Regions from separate parts of the Pseudactinotalea sp. Z1748 genome, predicted to be linked through region 2. Evidence: predicted binding sites of a transcription regulator. Region 2 holds the regulator's gene; the other holds the start of a gene.

Region 1 (15,003 bases), on a different contig from region 2:
GTGTTCAGCGTGCGCACATTGGCGTTGTAGAAGCGGCGCCCGGCGGCGATCCGGTCCTCGGTGTTGGTCAGTTCGTTCTGCAACTGCAGGAAGTTCTCTGCGGCACGCAGTTGCGGGTAGTTCTCCGCCACCGCGAACAGGCGGCCCAGGGCGTTGGACAGGATGTCCTCCTGCGCGGCCTGCTGGCCCGGGGAGGATCCCGGTGTGGCGGCCTGCGCGCGAGCCTGGGTGACTTCCTCGAATACCGATCGCTCGTGCACGGCGTAGCCCTTGACCGTCTCCACCAGGTTGGGGATGAGGTCATAACGCCGGTGCAGTTCGACGTCGACCTGGCGCCATGCCTCCTGCACCAGATTCCGCAGGCGCACCAGCCGGTTGTACATCGTGATCGCCCAGATCACCAGAACGACGACGATCACGAGCAGCAGCACGAGCACGACTTCCACCGTGGCCCACCTCCTGGGTGTCCCGAGTGGAGAAACGGTTCCCCCACCCCTTCCGGTCCATCACCCGAGGGTGCGAACCGGGATCGAGTCTAACGGGTGCCCAATCCGAGATCATCGGCCGAGAGCAGCCAGACGTACGGCAGCCCGGCCCGCTCCATCGCCTCGCGAGCGCCGGTGTCCCGGTCCACCACGGTCGCCACGCCGACCACCTGCGCGCCGTGCTCACGGGCTACCCGAGCGGCGAACAACGGCGAGTTCCCGGTGGTGGAGGTGTCCTCCAGGATCACCACCCGCCGGCCGGCGATATCGGGTCCCTCCACCTGCCTGCGCATTCCGTGCCCCTTGGCTTCCTTGCGCACCAGGAACGCATCCAGGGACAGGCCCCGGCTGGCGGCGGCGTGCTGCACGGCCGAAACCACCGGGTCAGCGCCCATCGTGGGACCGCCCACGGCGTCCACCTCAGCCACACCCATCCCGGCCTCCTCCAGCCGGTCCAGCAACAGGTGCCCGATCAGCGGGGCGGCCTCGTGATGCAGGGTGGCCCTGCGCATGTCCACGTAGTAGTCGGCCTTCTTGCCGCTGCTGAGCGTGACCTCACCGTGCACCACCGCCAGGTCCGCCACGAGTTCGATCAACCGGTCCAGGGGAGAGTTGTTCACGCGGCCCAGGGTATCGGCCCTGGCACTACGGTGATCGGCATGAGGATCGCCACCTGGAACGTCAACTCCATCCGGTCCCGGCTCGACCGGGTCACCGCTTGGCTGCAACGCACCGGCACCGACGTGCTGGCGATGCAGGAGACCAAGGTCGCCGACGCGAAGTTCCCGGTGATGGACTTCGAGGCGATCGGCTACGAGGTGGCCTTCCACGGCCTGAACCAGTGGAACGGCGTCGCGATCGCCTCTCGCGTGGGCCTGGCGGACGTGCAGACCCACTTCGACGAGCAGCCCACCTGGGGCGACCCCCCGGCCGCCGAGGCCCGGGCGCTCGGTGCCACCTGCGGCGGCGTGCGCGTTTGGAGCGTGTACGTGCCCAACGGGCGCACCCTGGTGGACCCGCACTACCTGTACAAACTGGACTGGCTCGCGGCGCTTCGGAACCAGGCCGCCACCTGGCTGGAACAGGATGGCGAGGCGCGGATCGCACTCCTGGGGGACTTCAACGTCGCACCGCTGGACGAGGACGTCTGGGACACCTCCGTCTTCGAGGGCGCCACCCACGTCTCCCCACCCGAGCGGGACGCCTTCGCATCCCTGCAGGAGGCCGGGTTCGCCGAGGTCAGCCGCGCCCACACACCCGGCGCCTACACCTACTGGGACTACCAGCGCCTGCGCTTTCCCCGCAACGAGGGTATGCGCATCGACTTCGCCCTGGCCTCCCCCGTCCTGGCCGAGAGGGTGCTGGGCGCCGCCATCGACCGCGATGAACGCAAGGGCAAGGGCGCCTCGGACCATGTGCCGGTGGTCCTCGAGGTGGATGCCTGACCGGGGCGGGCGCGCCTGAATCGGCACACCTGAGCGACAGCCCGCGCCCGGACAGCACACCGCATGAACCAGCGGGCGCGACCGGCGTTTAGGGTGTCTCCATGACCGAGCCGACCCAGCCGCCACCGGGCAAGCCGTCCCGCGCCCAGCGGCGGGAGAAGCGCTGGGAAGCACCCCCGGGAGCACCGCCGGTGCCCACGGTGCCCACGGGTCCGGCCGGCTCACCCACCGCCGAACCCGCCCCGCCCGGCCGGAGCCCATACGGTCAGCGATCCGCACCTGCGCCGATGCAGGAGTCCAGTGGCAACTACGGCCACTTCACCTTCCCGCAGATGCCCAAGGCGAAGTTGGAGCCGCGCGCCGTGCTCGGCCTGATCACCTCGGTGCTGGGTTTACCCGGGCTGGTGCTGGGCCTGCTGGCCCGCCCCCGCGTCAAAGGCGGACGACGACGCAGCCCGGCACTGGCGATGAGCGCCATCGTGCTGGGGGCGCTGTTCACGGTCGGGTGGATCCTGACCGTGATCACCTTGGCACTCACCGGCACGTTCGACCGCCTCACCGAGACCCCCCAGGCCGGTGACACCGACACCCCGCGCACGATCGCCTCGGCCACCCTGGCCGAAGGCAACTGCATCCTCACGCTGCCCCCGGCCCGCCCGGTGGGTGATGTGCGGGTGGTGCCCTGCGCGCAGACCCACATCGCCCAGGTGATCTCGGTCCACACCCTGGACGGTGACTTTCCCGGGCAGGAGGAGTTGGAGGCCCAGGCCGACCAGGTCTGCACCGACCAGGTCGAGGCGTTGCCCACCGAGGAGGTCCCGGTGATGCCGTGGTACCTGATTCCCAGCGGCGAGGGTTGGCAGGAGGGCAACACCCAGCTGATGTGTCTGGCCCGTGGTGCCAACGGGCCGTTCGAGGGCGACCTGCTGAACTGACTGTCCTGGCTCAGACGAAGTGGATCGACCGGTGCAGCCGCGTGCGCCAGTCGAAGAGCACGTCCGCCTCCAGCCCGGGCACCCCCGGGACCCCGGTGCGCAGCAGTGCGGCGATCGCGCTGCTGCGCACCACCATCCGCCGCAGCCGCCGCGAGCGCCCCACCACCGCGGTGTCGGCCTCCAGGTGCTCATCGGGCAGCACCACCACCAGCGCGGTGAAGTGCAGCCCCCAGGAGCGCGCTGCCCGGAGCCGGCCGGCCAGGTCCTTCATCGGCCGCTCCCGCTCGGCCAGCCCCTCGCTGTGCAGGTCGCGGGTGCCCAGCCGCACCGGCGCACCCCAGTCCTCGGATTGGATCGCGAACAACCCGGTGGGCCCCAGCGCGATGTGATCGATCTTGCTGTGCCCGGCCGCGCCGGCCGCACGGGTGCTTCTGCTCGTGGCCACGTCATGCCAGACGGTGAACGCCGAGCCCAGGTCGGCCAGCGCTTTGGCGGTGGCCTCCTCGGCGACGGCATCGGCCAGCAGGTGGCGGATCTCCCGGGGTGCGCGCCGCACCAGGGCGGGTTCGTAGGGGTCGGTCAGGTCCACGCCGCGCCCGACCCACTCGCGCACGAGCGTCAGGTACTGCTGGCGCGACCACCCGCCGGGGTGCCCGTGGGATCGGGCCCGCGCCGGTGCCGAACGCGAGGCCGAGGATCGCCCCGCAGTACCGGCGGCCCAGACCCGCTGCTCCGGTTCCGGCCCGGCAGCGGGTGAGCTCCGCCGTCGTCGGTCATGCGCGGCGCGCAACTGCGGGCTGCTCACCTGCGCCCAGGCCAACTGCACGGCCGCGAACACCTCGGGGTCTCCGCCCAGATCGGGATGGGACCGGCGCATCATGCGGCGGTAGGCGCGCTTGAGTTCGGCATCGGAGGCCTGCGCGGACACCCCGAGCACCTCATAGGCGCTTCTGCCCATGAGTCGATCGGACATGCCAGCAACCTCCGGGGGACGGACCAGCACACCTTAACCCGCGTGGGCACCCATTCCATCGCCCCCGTCGTCCACGGCCGCCGGGATGACGCCGCGCTGCCGCCGTGGCAGCACCGGCCGATAGGGTGCGTGACCATGAGCACGCCGTCGCACGCCCCCGGGCGCACCAGGGGACGACGGCGAGCGCGGTTCGCCGCGGCGGTCGCGGCGGTCGTGGCGGTACTCGCCCTGGCAGCGGTCGCCGGCGTGATGATCTCCCGCAGCGGGCAGGACGAACCCGCCCCCGGTGATACCGATACCGCGGTCGATGTGCCCGAGACGCGGTTGGCCCTGGGGGCGTGCCTGGAGTCGTTGGAGTACGTGCACGACGATCTGTTCCGCCAGGTCCCGTGCGCGGCGCCGCACCAGGCCGAGGTGGTGGCCACCGAGGAGATCACCGACGCGCAGTTCGACAGCCGCTACGCCTACTCCCGGCAGGCCGAGGAGCATTGCCTGCCGGTCTCCTACCAGGTGGTCCCCGATGAGGTCGACACCGCGGCGCTGCGCACCCACACCATCTCCCCCACCTCCGGTTCCTGGGAGGAGGGGGATCGCATGATGCGGTGCCTGCTCACGGTGGAGCCGGACCATCACCTGACCGGCAGTTTCACCGCCGGGGACGTGGAATTGCACACCGAAGCGATGTGAGGTCCGACCGATCGCCCGCCGTGGTCAGTCGCTGGTGAGTACCAGGCCCGCGCTCGTCTCCTGCGCGCGATCGACCGTGACGCGATCTCCGTCCACCGTCTCCCCGGCCAGCAGCAACCTCGCCAGGGGGTCCCCGATCTCCCGCTGGATGAGCCGGCGCAGCGGCCGGGCCCCGTAGGCGGGGTCGTAGCCCTCCAGGGCCAGCCACTCCCGCGCCGCGGGGGTCACCTCCAGTTGCAGCCGGCGGTCGGCCAAACGGTCCGCCAGCTGGCGCACCTGCAGGTCCACGATGGTGCCGAGCTCATCGATGGTCAGGGCGTCGAAGACGACGATCTCATCGAGACGGTTGAGGAACTCGGGTTTGAACGAGGCCCGCACGGTGGTCATCACCGAGTCCTTCTTCGCCGCCGGGTCCAGGGAGGGGTCCACCAGGAACTGTGATCCCAGGTTGGAGGTGAGCACCAGGATGGTGTTGCGGAAGTCCACGGTGCGGCCCTGACCGTCGGTCAGGCGCCCGTCGTCGAGCACCTGCAGCAGGATATCGAAGACCTCGGGATGGGCCTTCTCCACCTCATCGAGCAGCACCACCGAGTAGGGCCGGCGCCGCACCGCCTCGGTGAGCTGACCACCCTCCTCATAGCCCACGTACCCGGGCGGGGCACCGACCAGGCGGGCCACGGAGTGCTTCTCGGAGTACTCGCTCATGTCGATGCGCACGATGGCGCGCTCGTCGTCGAAGAGGAAGTCCGCCAAGGACTTGGCCAGTTCGGTCTTACCCACACCGGTGGGTCCGAGGAACAGGAACGAACCGGTGGGCCGGTCGGGGTCGGCCACCCCGGCGCGGGAACGGCGCACCGCATCGGAGACGGCTCCGACGGCGTCGCGCTGGCCCACCAGACGCTGGCCGATGACCTCCTCCATGTGCAACAGCTTCTCGGTCTCCCCCTCCAGCAGTTTGCCGGTGGGGATCCCGGTCCAGGCCGCGACCACCTCGGCGATCTCCTGGGGACCCACCCGCTCGGCGATCATCGGGGCCTGCTCGGTGGTGCCGGCCTCCTCGGCCTCGGCCTCGGCGATCTCGCGTTCTACGCCCGGGATCTCTCCGTAGCGCAGCCGGGAGGCGGTCTCCAGGTCTCCCTCGCGCTCGGCGCGGGCCGCCTCGGTGCGCAGCGTATCCAGCCGCTCGCGCAGATCACCGGCCCGGTTGCGGCCGGCCTTCTCCGCCTCCCACCGGGTGGTCAGTGCCACCAGTTCCTCCCGGCGGTCGGCCAGATCGGCGCGCAACTGCGCGAGTCGCTCGGCGGAGGCCTCGTCGTTGTCGGCGTCGGAGAGGTAGGACTCCTCCATCTCCAGGCGGGTCACGGCCCGCTGGAGTTCGTCGATCTCCATCGGGGAGGAGTCCAGTTCCATCCGGAGTTGGGAGGCGGCCTCATCGACCAGGTCGATGGCCTTGTCCGGCAACTGCCGTCCGGTGATGTACCGGTGCGAGAGCGACGCCGCAGCCACCAGAGCACCGTCGGCGATCTCCACCTTGTGGTGGGCTTCGTACTTCGGCGCGATGCCGCGCAGGATCGCCACCGTGTCCGGCACCGAGGGCTCATCGACGAACACCTGCTGGAACCGGCGCTCCAGGGCGGCGTCCTTCTCGATGGACTCGCGGTACTCATCCAGCGTGGTGGCCCCCACCATGCGCAACTCACCGCGGGCGAGCATCGGCTTGAGCATGTTGCCCGCGTCCAGGGTGGAGTCTCCACCGGTGGCGCCGGCACCGACCACGGTGTGCAGTTCGTCGATGAAGGTGATGATCTCGCCGTCGGAGTCCTTGATCTCATCGAGCACCGCCTTGAGGCGCTCCTCGAACTCCCCGCGGTACTTCGCCCCGGCCACCATCGCTCCCAGGTCCAGGGAGATCAGGCGCTTGCCCTGCAGGGAGGCGGGCACGTCGCCGTCGACCATCCGCTGGGCCAGGCCCTCCACCACGGCAGTCTTCCCGACGCCGGCCTCCCCGATGAGGACGGGGTTGTTCTTCGTGCGCCGGCTGAGCACCTGCACCACCCGGCGGATCTCGGTGTCGCGCCCGATGATCGGGTCGATGCGTCCCTCCTGAGCGGCGGCGGTCAGGTCGGTGCCGTACTTCTCCAGGGCCTGGAAGGTGCCCTCGGGGTCCGCTGTGGTGACCCGTGCCGAACCCCGCACGTTCGGTAGCGTGGCCGCCAGCGCGTCGCGGTTGGCACCCATGGAACGCAACACCTCACCGGTGTTGCCGGAGTCGGCCGCCAGGGCCATGAGCAGGTGCTCGGTGGAGACGAACTCATCCCCCAGCGCCTTGGCCTCCTCACCGGCGGTCTTCATCACCGTGGCCAGGCCGCGAGACACCTGGGGCTGGTTGACCGAGGTTCCCGAGGCGGCGGGCATGCCCGTGAGGACACCTTCGATGCGCCCGGCGACCATGGCCGGGGCGACCCCCAGGGCGTTCAGCAGCGCGACGGCGATCCCGTCCTCCTGGGCGAGCAGGGCGGCCAGCACATGGGCCGGCTCAACCTGGGCGTGACCGGCGGCCGAGGCGTTGCGGACGGCTGCCGACAGCGCCTCCTGGGACTTGGTGGTGAGTTGTGTGTCCAACGTTCGCTTCCTCCGCGAGCAGTGTCAGGGTCCATCAGAGACAACTCCAGTGAAGTTGAGTCTATTCCACTCAAGATGGCCAGCGGGCATCGTCCTGGGGCCGCCGGCGCGAGTGGCGCCGGCAGGTGCGGGCACCTAACGTGAAAATCATGGATGAGGCCGCAGCGCAGGAGTACCGCACCTGGTCCGGCTCCGTCCAGTTCACCCCCGGCCGGCATCTCGAACCCGCGGACGAGGGTGCACTCGCCCGCATCATCGGCCGGGCCCGCGAACACGGTCACACCGTCCGGCCCCGCGGGAGCGGGCACTCCTCCACACCGCTGATCGCCTCCGATGACGTCCTGGTGTCGCTGGATGGGCTATCCGGACTCATCGATCACGACACCGAGGCCGGCCTGGCCCGGCTCGGCGCGGGCACCACCCTGGACCAGGCGGGTGCGGAACTGGCGCAGGCCGGCCTAGCGATGGAGAACTTCGGCGACGTGTCCTACCAGACCCTGGCGGGAGCGATCGGCACCGGTACCCACGGCACCGGGCTCCAGTTCGGCAACCTGTCCACCCTCCTGGCCGGGGGGCGGATGGTCACCGGGACCGGAGAGGTGCTCGACTTCGGGACCGACGACGACGCGTCCCCGGCCACCGCGCCACCGCCGGGCAGCCGCCCGGTAGGCGGTGACGACGACATCGCCAGGGCCGGCGCCGGCGCGGGTCGCACCGAGGATGCGCTACTGCGGGCGCTCGGGGTGTCGCTGGGCACGATCGGGGTGATGACGGCGGTGACCATCCGCGTCACCCCCGAGTACGACCTGCGCCGCCTGGAGTGGAGCGCGGGTGCGGAGTGGGCCATCGACCACTTCCTGGAGTTGTCCCTGACCAACCGCAATGCCGACATCTACTGGTACCCCCGCAGGGACGAGGTCAAGGTGCGCACGCTGAACCTGCCCGAGCACACCGCCTCCGTGATGCCGGCAAACGCGCACGTGGTGGCCGAACAGACCGGCCCCAGCCACGAGATCATCCCGACCGTTCCCCCGTTGCGCTTCGATGAGATGGAGTATCTGTTCCCGTTGGAGGTCGGCATGGACGTGTTCCAGGCGGTGCGGGAACGCATCAAGTCCCACCACCGTCAGCACGTGGCCTGGCGGGTCCTGGTACGCACCATCGCGGCCGATGACCTGATGCTGTCCAATGCCACCGGGCACGACTCGATGAGCATCGCCCTGCTGCACAACGCCGAGTTGCCCGAGGACCCCTACTTCGCGGACATGGAACCGTTGCTGCTGGATTACGGCGGTCGCCCGCACTGGGGTAAGAAGCACTCCCGCACGGGCGCCCACCTGGCACCGATGTACCCGCAGTGGCAGCACTTCCAGCAGATCCGACACCGGCACGACCCGGAGGGGGTGCTGATGAACGACTACCTGCGTTCGTTGCTGGAGCAGGACCAGGACGGCGCGAACGGGGACCAGTCATGACCGAGCAGCCGGGGCATCGCATCTGGGTCTTCCCGTCCGGATGCATCCCGGCCACCGGCACCGGGACGGAACCGGAGTTCACCAGCCGTGAGGAGCTGTGCCTGCTCAACCCCGGGCCGCAGGACGTCACCGCCGAGATCGAGGTGCTGCGGGACGATGAGGACCCATCGGGGCCGTTCACCCTGGCGGTCGGCGCGCGGCGGGTGCGGCATGTGCGGATCAACGACCTGTTCGACCCGGTGCCGGTTCCGCTGGGGGTCCCCTACGGGTTGATCGTGCGCACCGAGCATCCGGTGGTCGCCCAGGTGGTGCGCACCGACACCCGTCGTGACGGCCTGACGGTGTCGGCGATGCAGGGGTACGGAACCGGCTAGGGCCCAGCGACCGCTCCCGGAATCCCCCACCCCGGCGTTCCTCCGCACCCTGGCGCGTCCGCCCCCTGGCGTCGCAAGGTGCTGCAAGGGCCCCGGGCACTGCCGCCCCCTGGCGCGTCCGCGCGCCACGGTGCACGCTGGGCAGATGGGTACCACTGCCGAGACCTCGCGACCTCCTGCCGCTCCGGCCTGGCCCCGCAGCACCACGGAGGTGAATGAGGACGGTCTGAACACCCTGCACCGGTGGTGGCGGGCCGCGAACTACCTGTCGGTCGGACAGATCTACCTGATGGCCAACCCGCTCCTGGACGAGCCGTTGCAGCCCGAGCACATCAAGCCGCGGCTGCTCGGCCACTGGGGCACCACCCCGGGCCTGACGTTCACCTACGCACACATGAACCGTGCCATCATCGAACGGGACCTGGACGCCATCTACGTCACCGGTCCCGGTCACGGCGGGCCTGCTCTGGTGTCCGCCTCCTACCTGGAGGGCACCTGGACCGAGGCCTACTCCGACGTCACCCAGGACACCGAGGGCATGCGCCGGTTGTTCAAGCAGTTCTCCTTCCCCGGCGGGGTGCCCAGTCACGTCGCTGCCGATGTTCCCGGGTCGATCAACGAGGGCGGCGAGTTGGGCTATTCGCTCTCCCATGCCTACGGCGCCGCATTCGACAACCCCGATCTGCTGGTGGTCACCGTCGTCGGCGACGGTGAGGCCGAGACCGGACCACTGGCCACCAGTTGGCATGGCAACAAGTTCCTCAACCCGCGCACCGACGGGGTGGTGCTGCCGATCCTGCACCTCAACGGTTTCAAGATCGCCAACCCGACCGTGCTGGACCGCATCGGGGAGACCGAACTGTTGGAGCTGATGCGCGGATACGGACACAACCCGCACCTGTTCACCGCCGGGTTCGATGACGAACCGGTCGCCGACACGCACCGCCGCTACGCCGAACTCCTCGACGCCGTGCTCGATGAGATCGCCGACATCAAGGCCCGCGCCGCCAACGGTGATGAGGCCCGGCCCGCGTGGCCGATGATCATCCTGCGCACGCCCAAGGGATGGACCGGACCGGTCACGGTCGACGGCGACGTGGTCGAGGGGTCCTGGCGTTCCCACCAGGTGCCCCTGGCGAAGGCCCGCGACGACGACGAGCACCTGCGTCTGCTCGAGCAATGGCTGCGTTCGTATCGCCCGGGTGACCTGTTCAACGACGACGGTGCTCCGTCGTCGGACATCACCGGCCTCTGCCCGCAGGGGCGACGACGGATGAGCGGCAACCCCCATGCCAACGGCGGGCTCCTGCTGCGCGACCTGCGCCTGCCCGATCACCGCGACTTCGCCGTCGACGTTCCCGCCCCGGGCGCACGCATCGATGAGCCCACCAAGGTGCTGGGAAGGTGGCTGACCGAGGTGATCCGGGCCAACCCGGACAACTTCCGCATCTTCGGCCCGGACGAGACGGCCTCGAACCGGTTATCGGGGGTCTACGACGTCACCGCGAAGCAGTGGAACGCCGAGTACCGCGACATCGATGCCGACGATGATCTGGCACCCAGCGGCCGGGTGGTGGAGATGCTGTCGGAGCACATGTGCCAGGGATGGCTGGAGGGCTACCTGCTGAGTGGACGGCACGGGATGCTGAACTCCTACGAAGCCTTCATCCACATCGTCGACTCGATGTTCAACCAACACGCCAAGTGGCTCAAGGTCACCCAGGAGATCCCGTGGCGGGCACCGATACCGTCGCTGAACTACCTGTTGTCCTCGCACGTGTGGCGCCAGGACCACAACGGCTTCTCCCACCAGGACCCCGGCTTCATCGACCATGTGATGAACAAGAAGGCTGAGGTGGTACGGGTGTACCTGCCACCGGACGCGAATACGTTGCTGAGCGTCTACGACCAGATCCTGGGCACCCGGGACTTCGTCAACGTGGTGGTGGCCGGCAAGCAGCCCGGCCCGCAGTGGCTGGACATGGAGGCCGCGATCGCCCACTGCGCCCGCGGCGTGGGCGTGTGGGACTGGGCCGGCTCCGAGGTGGAAGGGGAGGACCCGGACGTGGTGCTGGCCTGCGCCGGGGACATTCCCACCATCGAGACCCTGGCTGCCGCCGGCCTGCTGCGCGAGTACCTGCCGGACCTGAAGGTGCGGGTGGTGAACGTGGTGGACCTGATGCGCCTGCAGGATGACCGGGAGCACTCGCACGGGATGTCCGATCGCGACTTCGACACGGTGTTCACCAAGGACAAGCCGATCCTCTTCGCCTACCACGGCTACCCGTGGCTGATCCATCGGCTGACCTACCGGCGCACGAACCACCCGAACCTGCACGTGCGCGGGTACAAGGAGGAGGGCACCACCACCACGCCGTTCGACATGGTGATGCTGAACGACTTGGACCGCTACCACCTGGTGATGGACGTGATCGACCGGGTGCCGCAGTTGGGCAGCCGGTACGCGGGATTGCGCCAGGAGATGAGCGATGCCCGCCTGACGGCCCGGCAGTACACCCGCGACCACGGTGTGGACATCCCCGAGGTGGCCGACTGGGTGTGGCCGGACGCGGCCGACTCGGGCACCGTCTCCGGCTCGAACGCCCAAGCGGCTGCGACCGATACCGGCGCGGACCACGGCTGAGCCTTCGCCGCACGATGGCACACTCGGAGGATGATGTCGCGGATCTGGCGCCCGGTGGGCGCAGTCCTGATCGCGCTCGTGGTGCTCACCGGCTGCGTGCGCCTGGACGGCGGGGTGACCATCAGCACCGATGACACCCTGTCCGGCGACGTGGTGGTCGCCGTCAGCCAGGCCTGGGCCGAGGCCAATGGTCAGGATCCCTACGCGCTGCAGCGCATCCTGGACGAGGAGATCGCCGCGGCCCCGGATGCCGGCATCGCCGCGGAGCCGTTCGAGGACGGCGAGTACATCGGGGCCACGTTGACGCTGACGGACGTGCCGATCGAGCGGATCGAGGAGTCCACCTCCGGCGCATTGATCGTCGCCGCCGAGGAGGACGGACACGTCGTGGCCGGGCGGTTCGGTGACCTCGACCTCACCGCACCGGACGGGGCCGAGGGGGACGAGCAGGTCGCCACGCCGTGGATGATCGACTTGTCGGTGACCTTCCCGGAGGCTGTCACCGACCACGACGGTACCCTGGTGGGCCGCACCGTCTCCTGGGACCTGGAGCCCGGTGATGACACCCTCTTCGCCACCACCGCAGGCAGCGGCTTCTCCCTACCGGTTCCGGTTCCGGTGCTGCTGTTCGGGCTGCTGCTGGTGGGGACCGGCCTCTGGCTCGTCATCAGCCGACGACGGCGGCAGGCAGCGGGCGAGTAGCACTGACTCGCCGTAGGTGGTCGGCCCGGGCGGGCGTCGGCGACCTCCCGGCCTCTCACCCGAGCGTTCAACTGCACAGTTATCCCCAGGCCGGGCGTCCACAGCGGCGCCCGATATGAACCGCTATCCACAGCGCTAAAGTGGTTCGAACGTTTGTCGGAGGTGGGTTGTAGGTTCGACTCATGTCCATCACCCAGGACCCACCGATGATCCAGGCACCGGCCGTGTTGGCTCAGGTCGCCTCGGTCGTTGGCGAGATGGCCGCCGGTGGGTGGTGGCGGGTGGGTGAGTCAGACCTGGGCCAGGCGCTGGCGCAGGCGGGTCGGATCCGCCACGAGGTGGCCCGGCTCGAGGCCCACGCCGCAGCCGAAGCGATCGCCCGCGGATTACCGGCAGGCCAGGCAATGACGGCGGTGGACTACCTGGTCAAGGTGGGAAGCCAGTACGCCCCGGCGCCACCGCGGGGGCAAGCGATCCACACCGCGCGCATCGCCGCAACGATCAACAATCCCGCACCCGGTGTGGAGAACACCCTTTCCGGGTTCGATGCCGGGCTGATCAGCACCTCGAAGGCCTCAGCGATCATTCAGTTCCACGACGAGGTGGAACCGATCTGCGACACCGAGGCCCTCGCCACCACGATGAAGACGATCAACGAAGGCGCGACCGACCAGGTCCAACCTCCCGACCCGAAGAACGAGGAGGACGACCAGGGCGACCACGGGAACGGCGCCGAAGGACCTGGCGGGCCACCGGTACGCCGATGCGGCTGGACCGAACGGCAACTGTCGCTCCTGCTGCGCCGAGCACGGCGAACCATCAAACCAGCCAAGGACTTGGAAGCCGAGGAGAACGGGCAGCGGATCCGGCGAGCCCTCTACACCCTGCCCGCAGCCGGCGGGATGACCGAGTACCGGATCTTCCTCGACCCCGAAGGGGCGGCCATCATCGACGCCACCCTCTCAGCGCTGTCCAAGCCGCAGCCGGCCGAGGACGGCACGCCCGATCCGCGCAGCGCACCCCGCCGCCGGGCCGAGGCCCTAATGACCATCATCCAACGGGGCGTCTCCGCCCCCGAGGGAACCTCCCAGACCACCAAAGCCCAGGTGTTCATCACCATCGCCCTGAGCGACCTACGGTCCCAGACCAACGGCGCCGGTATCACGATGACCGGTCAGGTGCTCTCCCCAGAAACCATCCGGCGCATGGCCTGTGATGCCTCGATCATCCCCGCAGTGCTGGGTTCGGAGGGAGAGATCCTGGATCAGGGACGTGATGAGCGCCTGTTCACCCGCGCACAACAGCGAGCCCTGTGGCATCGCGACAAGGGGTGCTCGTTCCCAGGCTGCACCATCCCTGCCCAGTGGTGCCAAGCCCATCACGTCCAGTTCTGGGCCGACGGCGGACACACCAACCTGGACAACGGAGCCCTGCTGTGCCAACGACACCACACCCACGTCCACAGCAACGGCCTAACCGCCACCATCACCCCAACCGGGGCCACCTGGCATACCTGAATGTCCCGCCCCACACCCGGCCACCACCGCCGGGCCCGCATCCTTGCGCCAGACATCAATGACACTCCACACCGCAACGACAAGGCGTCCCAAGAGCGGCGCAAACCGGGCAGCGTCAGTGGAGTACGGCGCGGCGGTGCGCCCAGGGGGCGGCGCGCTCCAGGTCTGCGGCCAGGGACAGCAGCACGTCCTCACCCCCGGGTGCCACCGAGGCCAGGGTGACGCCGAAGGGCAATGCCGGCTCGCCGTCGTCGGGTTCGGCGTGGTGCAGCGGGAGGGAGATCGCGGCCTTGCCGATGATGTTCAGGCTGGAGGTCCACGGAGTGAACTCCATCTGGGCCTGGAAGTCCGCGGCCGGGTCCTCATCGTTGCGGATCGCGCCGATCGCCGGTGGTGGGGTAGCCAGCGACGGGGTGAGGATCACATCGAAGTCGGCCCACCGGCGTGCGGCCTGGCGGGTGAGGCGCTGCCCGCCGAGCACGGCTTCGGCGTAAGTCGGCCCGGTGACATCCTTGCCGGCCTCGCGCAGCCACCGGGTGAGCGGGCGCAGGGCGCTCTCACCCCCGGGCGGCAGCGGGATGGACGTGGCCAGGACGGCCCACATCGGACGGAACGGGGCCCACTCCTCGGCGTTGAAGGGAACCGCCGCGGTATCGAGGTGGTGGCCCATGCCGGTGAGCAGGCGCGCCGCCTTGTCCACGGCGGCCAGGGCCTGGGGATGGATCCCCACATCGGCGATGATCGGTTCGGTGAGCACCCCGATCCGGAGCGGCGCGGCGGAGCGTGCGGCGGCCTCGACGAAACGGGTCGCGACGGGCGGGGCGCTGTAGGTATCGCCGGGCCAGGCGTGCGCCAGGACGTCCAGCGCAATCGCGGTGTCGGCAACGGTGCGGGTGAGGACGCCGTTGGTGGACAGGCCGGGGCCATCCAGGCCGTGCGGGCCGGGGCTGATGCGCCCGCGTGCGGGCTTCAAGCCCACCAAGCCACAAGCCCCGGCGGGGATGCGGATCGAACCGCCTCCGTCTGAGCCGTGGGCGATCGGGGTGATCCCTGCTGCCACCGCGGCCGCCGCGCCACCGGATGAGCCGCCCGCGGTCCGGGAGAGGTCCCATGGATTGCGGGCCGGCGGGGCGACATCGGGCTC
Region 2 (15,003 bases):
AGGGCGGCGCGCACCGCAGTCATCCTGCTCGCCTACGGCGGCGGGATAGTGGCCATCATCGATGGCGCGCTGGCCGCCTGACGACGCGCGCCGGTCAACGGCCTTGCTCGGGACCCTCGGTGCCCTCCTCAGACGTTCCGGCCGGATCCGTTCCGTCGGCATACTCACCCGTCTCATAGTCGTACTCGACGGGGTTACCCTCCTCATCGGTGCGCTGGTACCACGCGGTGAACTCCTCATCCGAGGTGTCCATGGCCTCGCCGGTGGCGTACTCGTCGGGCGGGGTCACCGGTTCGAGACTGAGGACCCAGTGGTCCCCGTGCTCCTCCACGCCCCGCTCGACGGCCTTCTCGAGTGCCCAGTTCTCGTAGGCGTAGCGGATCACCTGCGGGTCGTTGCGCAACTCACGCACCAAGGCCGCTGCCATGCCGATAATGATGATGGAGAACGGCAGGGCCGTCACGGTGATCAGGTTCTGCAATCCGGTGAGGGCGTCCTCGTCACCGACCAGCAGGATGACCACCGCGATGCCGGCCATGCACACCACCCAGAAGACCGTGATGGGCCGCTTGGGTTCCGGGTTTCCTTTCTGCGACATCTGCGAGTTGACCAGCGAGGCGGAGTCGGCGGTGGTGATGAAGAAGATCGCCAGGATCACGATCACCAGCGGGGCCAGGACCGCGCCGCCCGGCAGTTGGTCGATGACGACGTAGAAGATCTCCTCCGGTGCCGGCAGTGACTGCGCGGTACCGTCGGGGGCGACCTCCCCGTGCTCGCGTTGCAGCCAGATCGAGGTGCCGCCCAGGAGGGTGAACGCCCCGACGATGATGGACGAGGGAATGAGCAGCACCCCGAGGACGAACTGGCGGATCGTTCGTCCGCGGCTGATCTTGGCGACGAAAACCCCCACGAACGGGGCCCAGCTCACCCACCAGGCCCAGTAGAAGGTGGTCCACGCGGTGAGGAACTCCTGGGTCGGCTCCCCGTCGGACATGGTGGCTCCGAGCATCTCGGGCATCGAGCCGAAGTACTCCACGACGACGCCCGGGATGACGTTGAGGAGGAACGCCGTCGGGCCGACCACGAAGAAGAACACCGCGAGCCCGACCGACAGGACCAGGTTGACGTTGGACAGCCGGCGAATGCCCCGCTGGATGCCAGAGACCGCCGAGACGATCGTCCCGGCGGTCAGGGTCACGATGATGACGATCGCGATGGTATTCCCGGTTGTGCCGATGCCGCTGACGATCTCCACTCCCCGAGCGATCTGCAGCGCACCGATCCCCAGGCTCGCAGCCGTTCCGAACAGCGTGGCGAAGATGGCCAGGCCATCGATGATCCGAGCGCCGGCACCGCTTGCTCTACCGTTCCACAAGGGCGTCAGCACCGAGCTCATCAACGGCACCCGGCCGCGGCGGTAGGAGACGTAAGCGACGCAGAGTCCCACGATCGCGTAGATCGCCCATGCGTTGATTCCCCAGTGCAGTGCGGCTTGAGCCATCGCACCCCGGACTGCCTCTGCGGTGGCGGGCTCGTAGAGTCCGGGGAGGGGGTCGAGGTAGTGGCTCAACGGCTCGAAGGGCCCGAAGAAGATGATCCCGATCCCGATGCCCGCGGCGAACAACATCGCGACCCACGAGACGGTGGAGTACTCCTGCTTCTCACCATCGAGGCCGAGCGGGATCCGGCCGTAGCGGGAGAAGGCGAGGAAGAGGAGGAAGACCGCCATTCCGGTGGCCAGCAGGTTGAATACCCACCCGAGGTTCTGGGTAACCCACGCCAGGGCCATCCCGGAGACCTCGCTCACGCTAGCCGGGTTGAGAATGCCCCAGATGATGAACCCGACGATGGACGTCCCGACGACCAGCACGATCGGCCGGTCGATCCCGTAACGAACTCTCTGATCCTCGATGGCGACCCCCGGCACCAGCGCCGGGTGGATGTTGTGCGGGTAGTCGATCTCCTTGATGAACTCCGCAGCCCTGCGCCCCGCGCTTCGCAGCCGGTGGCGATCGGATCCGGGACCCTGCCCTGACTCCTTCTGCATGTCGCTCCTGCCGTTCGAGGGCGAACGTCCGGACTTCCCGGGCGCCTGAGGAATTTCGCCCCTAACGTAGCGAATGGGTACCGCAGAAGCGCGTCCCCACGCGAAGGAATCGGTGCCATGTCATATGCCGCAGCGGTTAGGCTGTCCCGGCATCGAAGTTCATACGGAGAGGACCGTCGTGACCGACACCCGCATCTGGCTCGAGGACGTCGCAGGCAGTGAGGCCCTGAACTGGGTCCGCGCCCGCAACGCCGAGAAAGCCGCGGACCTGGCCGCCACCCCGGAGTTCGCCCGCGCCAAGGACCGTATCACCGCGATCCTGGACTCCGACGACAAGATCCCCGAGGTCTCCAAGATCGGTGCGTACTACTACAACTTCTGGAAGGACGCCCAGCACGAGCGCGGCATCTGGCGGCGCACCACGTTGGAGTCCTACCGCACCGAGAATCCGGACTGGGAGACGGTCCTGGATGTGGACGCCCTCAACGAGGCCGAGAAGGAGAACTGGGTCTGGCACGGCGTCAGCGTGTTGCCGGCCGCCGACCAGGAGTACCGCCTCGCGATGATCCATCTGTCCCGTGGTGGCGCCGACGCCGACGTCTCCCGGGAGTTCGACCTGCACACCCGCCGGTTCATCGAGGGCGGCTTCTACCGCCCCGAGTCCAAGGGCGGCACCTCCTGGATCGATGAGGACACCCTGTTCGTCCACACCGACACCGGTGCGGGCAGCATGACCTCCTCCGGCTACCCGCGGATCACCCGACGTTGGCGCCGCGGCACCCCGATAGAGCAGGCCGAGGCCATCTTCGAGGGCGAGCACGACGACATGTCGGTCGCCGCGATGCACGATTCCACACCGGGTTTCGAGCGCGACTTCGTGGTGCGGGCGCTGGCCTTCTACAACGCCGAGATCCACCTGCTGGACGGAACCGGACTACGCCGGATCGAGGTGCCGGGCTCGGCCGAGATCATGGTGCACCGCGAGTGGCTGGCGATCGAGTTGCGAAAGGACTGGACCCCGGCCGGGACCACCTACTCCGGCGGTTCCCTGCTGGTGACCAACTTCGATGACTTCATGGCCGGTTCCCGTGAGTTCCAGGTGCTCTACTCCCCAACTCCCTCCAGTTCGTTGATCGGTGCCACCTGGACCCGACACCACCTGGTACTGAACATCCTGGATGACGTCAAGCACTGGCTCGAGGTGCACACCCCGGGACCGGACGGCACCTTCACCTCCGCACCCTTCGCCGGCGCGGAGGCCGGTGCCGTCGGCACGGTCCGCGTCGGCGCGGTCGATCCCAAACATAGCGACGACCTGTGGCTGGTCACCACCGACTTTCTCACCCCGACCACTCTCTGGCTCGCCCGGGTGGACGGAGAGCCGGAGAGGCTCAAGTCGATGCCGGGGTTCTTCGACGCGGCCGGATTGGTCGCCGAGCAGTACTTCACCACCTCCGACGACGGAACCCGGGTGCCGTACTTCCTGGTGCGCCGCGAGGATCTCACCTTCGACGGCACCGCGCCGACCCTGATGTACGGCTACGGCGGCTACGAGATCCCGATGCTGCCGAACTACAACGCCGCCCTGGGCGCCGCCTGGTTGGAGGAGGGCGGCGTGTATGTCCTGACCAACATCCGCGGCGGCGGAGAGTACGGCCCGGCCTGGCACCAGGCGGCGATGCGGGAGAACCGACACCTGGCCTACCAGGACATGGCCGCTATCGCCCGGGACGTGGTCGAGCGCGGTGTCACCTCCCACGACCGGATCGGCGTGCAGGGCGGATCCAACGGTGGTCTGCTCACCGGGAACATGCTGGTGCACTACCCCGAGCTCTTCGGTGCGATCGTCATCCAGGTGCCGCTGCTGGACATGGAGCGCTACCACCTGCTGCTTGCCGGTGCGTCCTGGATCGCGGAGTTCGGCGACCCGGACGTCCCCGGGGACCGGGAGTTCCTACGCACGTTCTCCCCGTACCACCTGTTCGAGCCCGATGCGGAGTACCCGCCGGTGCTGTTCACCACCTCCACCCGCGATGACCGGGTGCACCCCGGGCACGCCCGCAAGATGGCGGACCTGATGATCGAGGCGGGCAAGGACGTGACCTACTACGAGAACATCGAAGGTGGTCACGGCGGGGCGGCCACGAACGCCCAGGCCGCCCACATGCAAGCGCTGGTCTACCGCTTCCTGGCCGAGCGCCTCGGCCTGAACTGACCCCGACCGCCGCCCGAGCGCCTGCGAGCGGGTCGAGTACGCTCGCGGGCCCGGGCGAGCCGGGCGGCTCAGCGCCGCTCGGCGGCGGCCGGCCGGCCCGCTCGGCGGACCGCTACGCGCCGTTGACCTCGTCGCGCCACGCGATCCACCGGTCGAAGCCGGTCATGTCGTAGTCCGGGCCGGAGCTGCCCAGGGTGAACAGGCGCACGCCCTGGGCGCGCAGCGCTTCCCCTGACTCAGCCGGTTCGGGCAGTGTGTTCCCGTCCCGGCCGCGGGTGCCGGCACCCGCGGAGACCTCGATCTCACCCATGTCCCGGCCCACGGCGTCGCAGTGCGCCCGCAGCACCGAGAGCTTGTGGTCCAGTTCCGCACCCCTGGCGAAGGAGTGCCAGATGTCGGCGTGCTCGGCCACCATGCGCAGCGTCTTCTTCTCCCCGGCGCCACCGATCAGCAGCGGCATCGGCCCGGCAGGGGCGGGATTGAGCACGTCCAGCCGGTGCCGGATCCTGGGCAGCGCCTCGCCCAGTGCGTCCAAGCGGGTGCCGGGGGTGCCGAACTCGTACCCGTAGGCCTCATAGTCCTTCGCGAACCAACCGGCACCAAGACCCAGGATCAGCCGGCCGCCGCTGATATGGTCGACCGTGCGCGCCATGTCCGCAAGCAGGTCCGGGTTCCGGTAGGAGTTGCACGCGACCAGGGCACCCAACTGGATGCTCGAGGTCTGCTCCGCCCACGCACCGAGCATGGTCCAGCACTCGAAGTGCTTGCCATCGGGGTCACCGTTGAGGGGGAAGAAGTGGTCCCAGTTGAACGCAACGTCGACTCCGATGTCCTCGGCGCGGCGTACCGCGTCGCGGATCGCGGCGTAGTCGGCGTGCTGGGGTTGGATCTGGACCGCGATGCGCACCGGACGCTGCTGCGCCGGCGGGCTCTGCGCGGACGTCGGACTCTGGGCGATGGCAGGACTGCGCTCGGTCATGAAGAACATTATGGCAGTCAGGGCCGGGCGGCCTACCGTGCGTCCATGCGGTCAGAAGCCAGGCCGAGTGGTCAGCAGCGGTCCTTCACGAGCAGGCACGCCGGGCCCAGATCGTCCAGGCCGCGATCGAGCGTGTTCCCTCATCCACCCCGTTGCTGCCGCGACGCCTCGGGGGGCCGCGCACCGTAAACCTCGCCTCCGACGGTCTGCTCGAGCCGTTCCTGGTGCCTCCGGCCCGGCCCGCGGACTGACGGGGTCAGGGCCAGCGCAGCCCGCTCGTCCAGGCTCCCTCCGCAGCGGTGTAGCGCAGCCGGATCTGGCCGCGGTCAGTGGTAGCCTGCCAAAACTCCACCCACTCCGGCCGAATCGCGTAGGCGGCCCAGTGCCGGGCCACCAGGTCCGGGTCGGCCTCGACCTCGGCCAGTGATTGCGCATAGGCGTCCCAGTACTCCTGCCGCGAACCCAGCGGCTGGCTCTGCGCACCGGTGCGGCATGCGGCCCGCGAACCGGGTGGCCGCGCCAGGAAGTCCGCGGCGCCGGCCTCGGCGGACAGTCGCCCCACCCCACCCTGTACCCGCACCTGACGGCCCATGCCGGGCCAGAAGAAGGTCAGTGCGGCGTAGGGGTTGGCCGCCATGTCCTGACCCTTGGGACTGGTGGACTGGGTGGCGAAGACCCAGCCACGCTCGTGCAGGTCCTTGAGGATCAGGGTGCGCCCACTCACCCGGCCGCGATCACCGGCAGTGGACAGCACCGCAGCGTGCGGCATCGGTACCCCGGACTCGGCGGCCTCGCGCAGCCATGCGGTGAACAGGGTGATCGGGTCGGTTGGGGCGCTGCCGGGGTCGAACTCCGGCAGCGGGCCGGGAAACGTCGGCAGCGCCCGCAACCATTGGCGCATCAGAGCCGTTGCAGCAGTTGCTCAGTGTTCTTGGCGGCCTGCACCGCCGCCACGATCGCCTCCAGCGAGACCCGGATCAGGATCAGATAGAGCAGCGCCAGTAGCCCACCCAGGATCATCGTGGCGAATCCGGCGCCGACGCTGGCCGAGAAACTCGCGATGACCGCGAACAGGTATCCGATCCCGAAGGCGACCAGGAGCAGGATGAACAGCACCTTCACCACGGATTCGGCGATGTAGCGCTTGAAGGTGAAGTCGAAGAGATTGGCGAAGAAGTTCCCGCTCTGCTGCTGCTCATAGCCCTGGACCCACCCTGGGGCGCCCGGGCCGCCAGGTGCGCCGGGACCTGCAGGACCTCCCGGGCCGGCGCCGTATCCGGCGGCCGGGGGCTGGTAGCTCTGCCCCGGAGGCGGGCCCTGGTAGCCACCACCCTGGGGCTGCTGTGCCCCCGGCTGCGGTGGGACTGACTGGTGACCACCGGGCGGGGGCGGCGGCATGTTCGGGTTCTGCGGCTGGCTGGCGTTGCCGTAGTTGTCAGTCACAAGGACTCCTAGTTTCTGGTGGTTGGCGGCGCGCGCCGAACTCGCAGGTCGCACACGCCTTGTCGTTCCGAAGCGTAGTAGAGCAACCGGCCACCTGACTGCGGATCGCGATGGGCAGGGGTGCCCATCGACCGGCGCCCCGGGCCGGGATGGCGAACGGCAGGACTCCGGTGGTCGTCTCAGCGCAGTGGCCGCCACAACACCAACGCGCGCTGGGAGTCCTCACCGGCGCGTTGGCGGGCACGCTGTCCCAGCGGGAGGGCGACGACGTCCCCGGTGGCGCTCGCGGTGAACACCCGGCGATGGCCGGTGCTGACCCCGAGCAGGCGCTGGACCTCGTTGACCAGGCGCTCGTTCCGCTCGGTCAGTTCCAGAATGCGTTTGATCCCGGCCAGGTTGATGCCCTCGTCCTGAGAGAGTCGCTGGACCTCCCGGAGCATGTCGACGTCACGCTCGGAGTAGCGCCGCCCCCGACCTGGGGTGCGGCGGGGGACCACGATTCCCAGGCGGTCATACTGGCGCAGCGTCTGCGGATGCATGCCCGCCAGTTCCGCGGCTGCGGAGATCGCCAGCCGTGGAGTGGTGTAGTGCGCGCCTGGCATGTCATGCCCTTGCCGCATCCGCCAGGCCGGCGCGCGGGTCGGTGTCATCGCTGGCGGCGACGAACGTGTCCAACGCCGACTTGGCCTGTTTGGACAGGTTCCTCGGGACGGCGACCTGCACCGTGACGATCAGGTCACCGGTGCTCCTCGCCGTCTTCACGCCCTTGCCCTTGACCCGCAACCGGGCCCCGGACTGAGTGCCGGCCGGGACCTTCAGCCGCACGCTCTCCCCGGACAGGGTCGGCACCGAAATCGTGGCACCCTCCACCGCCTCCGGGAAGGTGATCGGCACGGTGATGGTCAGATTGTTCCCGCTGATCCCGAACACCGGGTGCGGGTCCACGTGCACGGTGACCACGAGGTCGCCGGGTGCGCCCCCGCCGATACCGGGCTGGCCCTTTCCGGCCAGGCGGATCTTCTGCCCGTCCCGGACCCCGGCGGGGATGCGGACGCTCATCGAGCGTCCGCCCTCCATGGTCAGGGTGACGGTGGAGCCCTCCACCGCGGTCCGGAAGGGCAGGTGCGCGGACGTGGTGATGTCGCCACCCTTCTGGCCACCGAACCCGAAACCGGACCGCCCGCCGGCCTGTGGCCCGGCACCACCGCCGAACAGGCCCCCGAGCAGATCGTCCAGGTCCGGACCGCCGGTCCCGCCGGCGCCTCCGGGACCACCACTGGAGTAGCGCACCCGTGGCCCCGCGCCCCCGCCACCGGCGAACATGCCGTTGAACAGGTCCTCGAAACCAGTGGCACCGGCGCCGCCGGGACCGGAGGCGAACCGCGGGCCGCCCCCGGCCATGGCGCGTAGCGCGTCGTACTGTTTGCGCTGCTCGGCGTCGGAGAGAACCGCGTAGGCCTCGCCGATCTCCTTGAACTTCCGCTCCGCGGCCGCGTCACCCGGGTTCTGGTCGGGGTGCCACTTGCGGGCCAGTTTGCGGTAGGCCTTCTTGACCGCAGCCGCATCGGCATCCTTGGACACTCCGAGGGTGCGGTAGAAGTCCTTCTCCAGCCAGTCCTGTCCGCTCATAGCACCTCACCTCCCTGGTTCATTGTCGCGTGCAATCTCATGCGCCGTCTGGCCTCGTGCGAGCGGTCGAGTTCACTGCGGTCCGGACACCGCCACCCGCGCCGGCCGGACCACCCGATCGCCCACGCGGTACCCGGGCTGCAACACGGTGGCGATCGTGTTCTCGGTCGCCTCCTCGCTGTGCTCGTGCATCAGGGCCTCGTGCACCTCCGGATCGAACGGCTCACCGACGGTACCGAAGCGTGCCACGCCGTACTTACCGGCGAGGCTGGACTCCAGCTTCTCGGCGATCGCACCGAACGGGCCGGACAGCTCCTCGTGCTCACGTGCCGCGGCGATGTCGTCCAGCACCGGGATCAGGGTCTCGACCACATCGGCCACGCCCAGGTTCTGCGCCGATTCCACCTCCGCACGGGAGCGACGCACGTAGTTGTTGAACCGCTGGTCCAGGTTGTACAGGTCCGCCTTCGCGCGTTGCAACTGGTCGAACAGATCCGCCGCCTCCGCCTTGGCTTCGGCGACCGGGTCGGGCTCGGCTGGGGACTCGTCGTCGGACGCTTCCGGGGCGCCCCCGGCCGGGGCGCCGTCTGGGGAGACGGCGCCCGGCTCGGTGGCTTCCGGCATCTCCTCGCGGCGCTGACCGGTCTCGGGGTCGATGCGCCGCTTGTCGCGAATCACCGGTTTACCCTCGAACTCGGACTCGCTCACTTGGATTCCTCGTCCTCGTCCACGATCTCGGCGTCGACGATGTCCTCGTCCTCGCCGGCGCCCGCGTCCGGAGCCTGGCCCTCCGTGGTGCCCGAGTCGCCACCGGCCCCGCCGGCCGCACCCGACTCGGACTGCTGCTGGGCGTAGAGGGCCTCACCGATCTTCTGGCTGGCGGTGGACAGTTCGGTCTGGGCCGTCTTGATCGCCTCGATGTCCTCGCCCTCCAGGGCCTTCTTCAGTTCGTCGACCTTGCCCTTGACCTCGCTGGAAACATCCTCGGGGAGTTTCTCGGCGTTGTCGGTCAGCAGCCGCTCGGTGGAGTAGGCCAGTTGCTCGGCACTGTTGCGGGTGTCGGCCTCCTCACGGCGCTTGGCGTCCTCGGCCGCGTGGGCCTCGGCCTCCTTGACCATCCGGTCGATCTCCTCCTCCGGCAGCGCCGAGCCGCCGGTGATGGTCATCGACTGCTCGGTGCCGGTCCCCCGGTCCTTGGCCGAGACATGCACGATTCCGTTGGCGTCGATGTCGAAGGTGACCTCGATCTGCGGCATACCCCGGGGAGCCGGGGCGATACCGGTGAGTTCGAAGGTGCCCAGCGGCTTGTTGTCGCTGGTGAACTCTCGCTCACCCTGGAACACCTGGATCGCCACCGAGGGCTGGTTGTCCTCCGCGGTGGAGAACACCTCGCTGCGCTTGGTCGGGATCGCGGTGTTGCGCTCGATCAGCTTGGTCATCACCCCGCCCTTGGTCTCGATGCCCAGGGACAGCGGTGTGACGTCGATCAGCAGCACGTCGGTGCGGTCACCGGAGATGACGCCGGCCTGCAGGGCGGCACCCACCGCCACGACCTCATCGGGGTTCACGCCCTTGTTGGGCTCGCGGCCACCGGTGAGTTGTTTGACCACCTCCGTCACGGCCGGCATCCGGGTGGAACCACCCACGAGCACCACGTGGTCGATCTCGGAGAGGTCGATCCCGGCATCCTTGATGACGTTGTGGAAGGGGGTCTTGGTCCGGTCGAGCAGGTCGGAGGTCATGTCCTCGAACTGCGCACGGGTCAGACGCTCGTCCAGGTGGATCGGGCCGTTCTCGCTCATCGACAGGTACTGCAGCGAGATGTTCGTCGAGGTGGCGCTGGACAGTTCCTTCTTGGCCTGTTCGGCGGCCTCACGCAGACGCTGCAGGGCGATCTTGTCCTTGGACAGGTCCACCCCGGAGGAGCTCTTGACCTGGTTCACCAACCAGTCGACGATCCGCTGGTCCCAGTCGTCACCGCCGAGACGGTTGTCGCCGTTGGTGGCGCGCACCTGGATGGTGGAGAACTCGTCCTCGTCCTTGCCGACTTCCAGCAGGGAGACGTCGAAGGTTCCGCCACCGAGGTCGAAGACCAGGATGAGCTCGTCCTCCTTGCCCTTCTCCAGCCCGTAGGCCAGGGCGGCCGCGGTGGGCTCGTTGACGATCCGCAGCACGTTCAGCCCGGCGATCTGCCCGGCGTCCTTGGTGGCCTGCCGTTCGGCGTCGTTGAAGTAGGCGGGCACGGTGATGACCGCGTCGGTGACCGGCTCACCCAGGTAGGACTCGGCGTCCTTCTTCAACTTGCCCAGTACGCGCGCGGAGATCTCCTGCGCGGTGTAGGTCTTGTCGTCGATGTCGACCGACCAGTCGGTGCCCATGCTGCGCTTGACCGAGGTGACCGTGCGGTCGACGTTGGTGACGGCTTGGCGCTTGGCGATCTCGCCGACCAGCACCTCACCGGTCTTGGAGAACGCGACCACCGAGGGGGTGGTCCGGGCGCCCTCTGCGTTGGCGATGACGGTGGGTTCGCCACCTTCGAGAACCGACACCACCGAGTTCGTGGTGCCCAGGTCGATACCGACCGCTCGTGCCATGGTGATTGCTCCTTCCCGGCCTGTGGGCCGGCGGTTGATTCGGGATGTTCGTGGCGCTGGTGAACCTCGGGAGGCTCACGGTTGAGTCGTGCGCACTCAAGATTCACCCGCCCGGATTCCGTTGTCAAACCCAGACCGAAGAACTTGAGTCTATTAGGCTCAACTACGCTCAGGGGCGGTCTATTCCCCGGCTTCCGACGTCAGGGGCAACGTGGCCCTAGCCTGACCCTTGTGCAGCCACTACACATTCACCGATACGGCCGCAGCGGGGCCAGGCCCGTGGTGCTCCTGCATGGAGTCACCGACGCCGGCACGGCGTGGCCGGACCTGGTCTCACACTGGCAGGAGCGGTGGGATATCCACGCTCCGGACCTACGCGGCCACGGCGCCTCCCCTCGCTTCGCCGGGGACCAGTTCGACGCCGCCCCGGACGTCATGCTCGACGACGTGCTGGCGGTGCTCGAGCACATCGGTGAACCGGTGGCACTCCTCGGGCACTCGCTCGGGGGGTTCCTCGCACTGCGCGCCGCGCTGGCGCGCCCCCGGAACATCGCCGCCCTCGTCCTGGAGGACCCGGCCAGGCCGAGCGGGGCACATCCCGATCCGCAGTTCGTGGCAGCGAATGAGGAACTGCTGGACAGCATGGTCGATCCGGGGACCCAGATCGAACGGATGCTGCGCGAGACCCCCTGGACGCGGACCGAGGTGGAAGCCTGGGCCACCTGCAAACCGCTCGTGGATCGCCGGTACATCGCTCGTGGCCTGTTCCTGGGTGAAGCGCTCTGGGAGGAGCGTTTCGAGGCGCTGACCGTCCCCACCTTGCTCATCCTCCCGCCGGAGGCGCCGATGGCTCCGCGTCCGGTGCGCAACGACTCGGTCCGCACGGTCGTGATCCCCGGGTCCGGTCACTGTGTCCGGCGGGACCAGCCCGACCGTTACCACGAGGCCGTCGACGCGTTCCTCGCCGACCACCTGGGCGCGTGATCGTCGGGCACCGCGGGGGGACCGCACGTAGTCCCAGGCCTCGAAGGTGACCCACTCGCGCCTGCCGTCGCGGTTGACCGGCGCGCCCTGGCGAACCACCGGCGAGGTGCCGGCCCGGACCTCGGCCAGCTGAAGACTCGTGCAGTTGGTGGTGCCGAGCAGCAGCGTCCGGCCACCCGGTTCGTAGACCCGCGCCAGCGGTGAGAGTTCACCGAGTGACCAGGGCAGGTGATGCCCCGCGGTCACCCTCTCTCACGACGTGTCGAGCGGGCCGGGATCGCTCGCGTCGGCGCACCGTCGGCCCGGTTTCGTTGTCGTCCAGAACAAATCCGCTAGGATCACTCTCGTGCCCTGCTCCCGACGGTGAAGAGCGACCCCATGACTGACCCCCGAACTCTGCCGGATTTCGACAGCAGCCGCGCCCGCCAGGCCCTGGTGGTCCGCGGCGGTTGGGACGGCCACCAGCCCATCGAGGCCACCGAGGAATTCATCCCGTTCCTGCGCGAGCACGGCTTCGAGGTGCAGGTCCACGAGTCGCCCGAACCTTATGCCGACGCCGACCTGATGGCCGGCATCGACCTGATCGTGCAGTGCAACACGATGAACACCATTACCGATGAGCAGTTCACCGGCCTGCGCACCGCGATCGAGGCCGGCACCGGGTTCGGCGGCTGGCACGGCGGCATCGCCGACTCCTACCGGAACAACTCCGACTACCTGCACCTGGTGGGCGGGCAGTTCGCCACCCACCCGGGCAAGGCCCCGGAGGAACGCCGCGGCCACATGGACGACAACTACGTCCCGCACACCATCGAGATCACCGGCGCCGGGCGAAACCACCCCATCACCGCCGGCATCTCCGACTTCGACCTGGTCACCGAGCAGTACTGGGTCCTTGCCGATGACTACAACGACGTGCTGGCCACCACCACCCAGACGGTGCGCCCGTGGGACCCCTGGCACCGGGAGGTCACCTCACCCGCGGTGTGGACCAGGCTGTGGGGCGCCGGGCGCATCTTCGTGTGCACCCCCGGCCACCGCGTGGACATCCTGCGGGACGACAACGTGGGCACCATCGTGCGCAGAGGACTGTTGTGGGCCAGCCGCTGAACGTCGGGATCGTCGGCTGCGGCAACATCTCCCGCCAGTACCTGGCCAACCTGCGCCGACTGGGCAACCTGAACCTGACCGCCGTCAGCGACGTCCACGAGCCCGCCGCCCGCGCGGTGGCCGAGGCCGAAGGAGTTCCCGCGCTGCAGGTAACCGACCTGCTGCAGGCAGAGACCGTCGATGTGGTGCTGAACCTGACCACGCCCACCGCGCACGCCCCGCTCGCGCTGGCCGCCTTCGAGGCGGGTAAGCACGTCTACCTGGAGAAGCCCTTCGCCACCACACCCACCGAGGCACAGGCACTCATGAGCGCGACCACCGACACCGGCCTGCGCCTCGGCAGCGCTCCGGACACCGTGCTGGGCACCGGCATCCAGACCGCCCGGGCACTGGTCGATGAGGGCCGGATCGGGGCGCCGGTCGGGGCCACTGCGTTCATGCTGGCCCCCGGGCACGAGTTCTGGCACCCCAACCCCGCCTACTACTACGCCGCGGGCGGCGGCCCGCTGCTGGACATGGGCGTGTACTACCTGACCGCCCTGGTCACCATGCTCGGCCCGGTGCGCACCGTCTCGGCGATGGCCGGCCGCGCCCGCACCGAGCGGGTCGTTCCCGAGGGCGCTCCCCGCGCCGGTGAGGTACTTCCGGTGAGCGTGGACACCTTCACCTCGGCACTGTTGCAGCACGCCGGGGGCGCCATCTCCACCCTGGTGGTCAGTTTCGACGTGGTCGCCAGCGAGGTACCCCGGATCGAGGTCTACGGGGCCGAGGGCAGCATCGCGGTGCCCGACCCGAACCAGTTCGACGGCGACGTGCGGCTGGGACGGTTCGGCTCGGAGTTCACCGCGGTGGCCCCCCAGGCAGGCTATCGGGGCGCCGGGCGGGGTTACGGCCTGGCCGACATGGCCCGGGCGATCGAGGACGGTGGGCCGCACCGGCAGAGCGCCGAACTCGGCTTCCACGTCCACGAGGTGATGGACCGGATCATCCAGGCAGCCGAGCAGCAGGCGGTGCTGACGGTGCCCAGCACCTGCGAGCGCCCGGCACCGGTCCCCCTCAGCGATGACCCAGCCCTGAACTGAAACCCCGACGGAAGGAAACCGGCTATGACCGCAACGGTGCGGGTGGCAATGATCGGACACGCTTTCATGGGTGCCGCCCACTCCCAGGCCTGGCGGGCGGTGCACCGCTTCTTCGAGCTCGACGTGCATCCGCAGATGGCGGTGCTGGTGGGCCGGGACCCGGCGCGGGCCGCGGAGGCGGCCGCCACGCTGGGCTGGCAGGAGTCGGCCACCGACTGGCGTGAGGTGGTGCGCCGTGACGATGTGGACCTGGTGGACATCTGCACCCCCGGCGATACCCACGCCGAGATCGCCCTGGCAGCCCTCGGGGCGGGCAAGCACGTGCTGTGCGAGAAACCGCTGGCCAACACCCTGGCCGAGGCCACCCGGATGACCAAGGCCGCCCGCTCGGCAGCAGGCAACGGGGTGCGCTCGATGGTCGGGTTCACCTACCGGCGGGTGCCCGCGGTGGCGCTGATGCGCAGGATGGTCGCCGACGGCGCGATCGGCACCATCCGCCACATCCGCGGCCAATACCTGCAGGACTGGATCGTGGACCCCGACTTCCCGCTCGTGTGGCGTCTGCAGCAAGAGCGGGCCGGCTCCGGTGCGCTCGGGGACATCGGCGCGCACATCCTGGACCTGGCCCAGTTCGTCTCCGGCCAGCGCATCACCGGGGTTGCCGCTCAGACCGAGACCTTCGTTCGCCGTCGGCCGCTCGCCCGCGGGGGTGGCGCCCTGGGCGCCGCGACGGCACAGGCGGACGGACCGATGGGAGAGGTGACCGTCGACGACGCGGCGGTGCTGCTGGCCCGCACCGACGGCGGGGCACTCGGCACCTTCGAGGCCACCCGGTTCGCCACCGGACGCAAGAACCGGATCATGCTGGAGATCAACGGCTCGGACGGCACCCTGGCGTTCAACTTCGAGAACATGAACGC

Evidence for each region. The regulator HspR, encoded in region 2, represses chaperone genes until heat shock. The targets are predictions, from matches to a motif close to AAGTTGAGTCNNNNNGACTCAACTT.
Region 1: clpB (ATP-dependent chaperone ClpB) is a predicted target of HspR. The motif match lies at 7,200-7,224, and genes of this name have one in related genera.

Annotation. Positions count from the first base shown of each region.
Region 1 covers NZ_JBMPQB010000001.1:1,711-16,713, reverse strand. The annotation lists gene ACO0LU_RS00070 (LemA family protein) at 1-446, opposite strand, end outside; gene pyrE (orotate phosphoribosyltransferase) at 536-1,105, opposite strand; gene ACO0LU_RS00060 (exodeoxyribonuclease III) at 1,145-1,930, shown strand; gene ACO0LU_RS00055 (hypothetical protein) at 2,032-2,865, shown strand; gene ACO0LU_RS00050 (J domain-containing protein) at 2,876-3,838, opposite strand; gene ACO0LU_RS00045 (septum formation family protein) at 3,974-4,525, shown strand; gene clpB (ATP-dependent chaperone ClpB) at 4,550-7,147, opposite strand; gene ACO0LU_RS00035 (D-arabinono-1,4-lactone oxidase) at 7,297-8,622, shown strand; gene ACO0LU_RS00030 (sensory rhodopsin transducer) at 8,619-8,996, shown strand; gene ACO0LU_RS00025 (phosphoketolase family protein) at 9,142-11,640, shown strand; gene ACO0LU_RS00020 (LppM family (lipo)protein) at 11,671-12,342, shown strand; gene ACO0LU_RS00015 (DUF222 domain-containing protein) at 12,525-13,859, shown strand; gene ACO0LU_RS00010 (amidase) at 13,975-15,003, opposite strand, start outside.
Region 2 covers NZ_JBMPQB010000007.1:3,021-18,023, forward strand. The annotation lists gene ACO0LU_RS14805 (TSUP family transporter) at 1-81, shown strand, start outside; gene ACO0LU_RS14810 (BCCT family transporter) at 95-2,047, opposite strand; gene ACO0LU_RS14815 (prolyl oligopeptidase family serine peptidase) at 2,226-4,262, shown strand; gene ACO0LU_RS14820 (LLM class F420-dependent oxidoreductase) at 4,375-5,241, opposite strand; gene ACO0LU_RS14825 (pyridoxine/pyridoxamine 5'-phosphate oxidase) at 5,498-6,142, opposite strand; gene ACO0LU_RS14830 (DUF4282 domain-containing protein) at 6,142-6,684, opposite strand; gene ACO0LU_RS14835 (heat shock protein transcriptional repressor HspR) at 6,864-7,286, opposite strand; gene ACO0LU_RS14840 (DnaJ C-terminal domain-containing protein) at 7,288-8,313, opposite strand; gene ACO0LU_RS14845 (nucleotide exchange factor GrpE) at 8,386-9,021, opposite strand; gene dnaK (molecular chaperone DnaK) at 9,018-10,907, opposite strand; gene ACO0LU_RS14855 (alpha/beta fold hydrolase) at 11,139-11,891, shown strand; partial or broken gene ACO0LU_RS14860 (AAC(3) family N-acetyltransferase) at 11,934-12,137, opposite strand; gene ACO0LU_RS14865 (ThuA domain-containing protein) at 12,270-13,001, shown strand; gene ACO0LU_RS14870 (Gfo/Idh/MocA family protein) at 12,986-14,083, shown strand; gene ACO0LU_RS14875 (Gfo/Idh/MocA family protein) at 14,108-15,003, shown strand, end outside.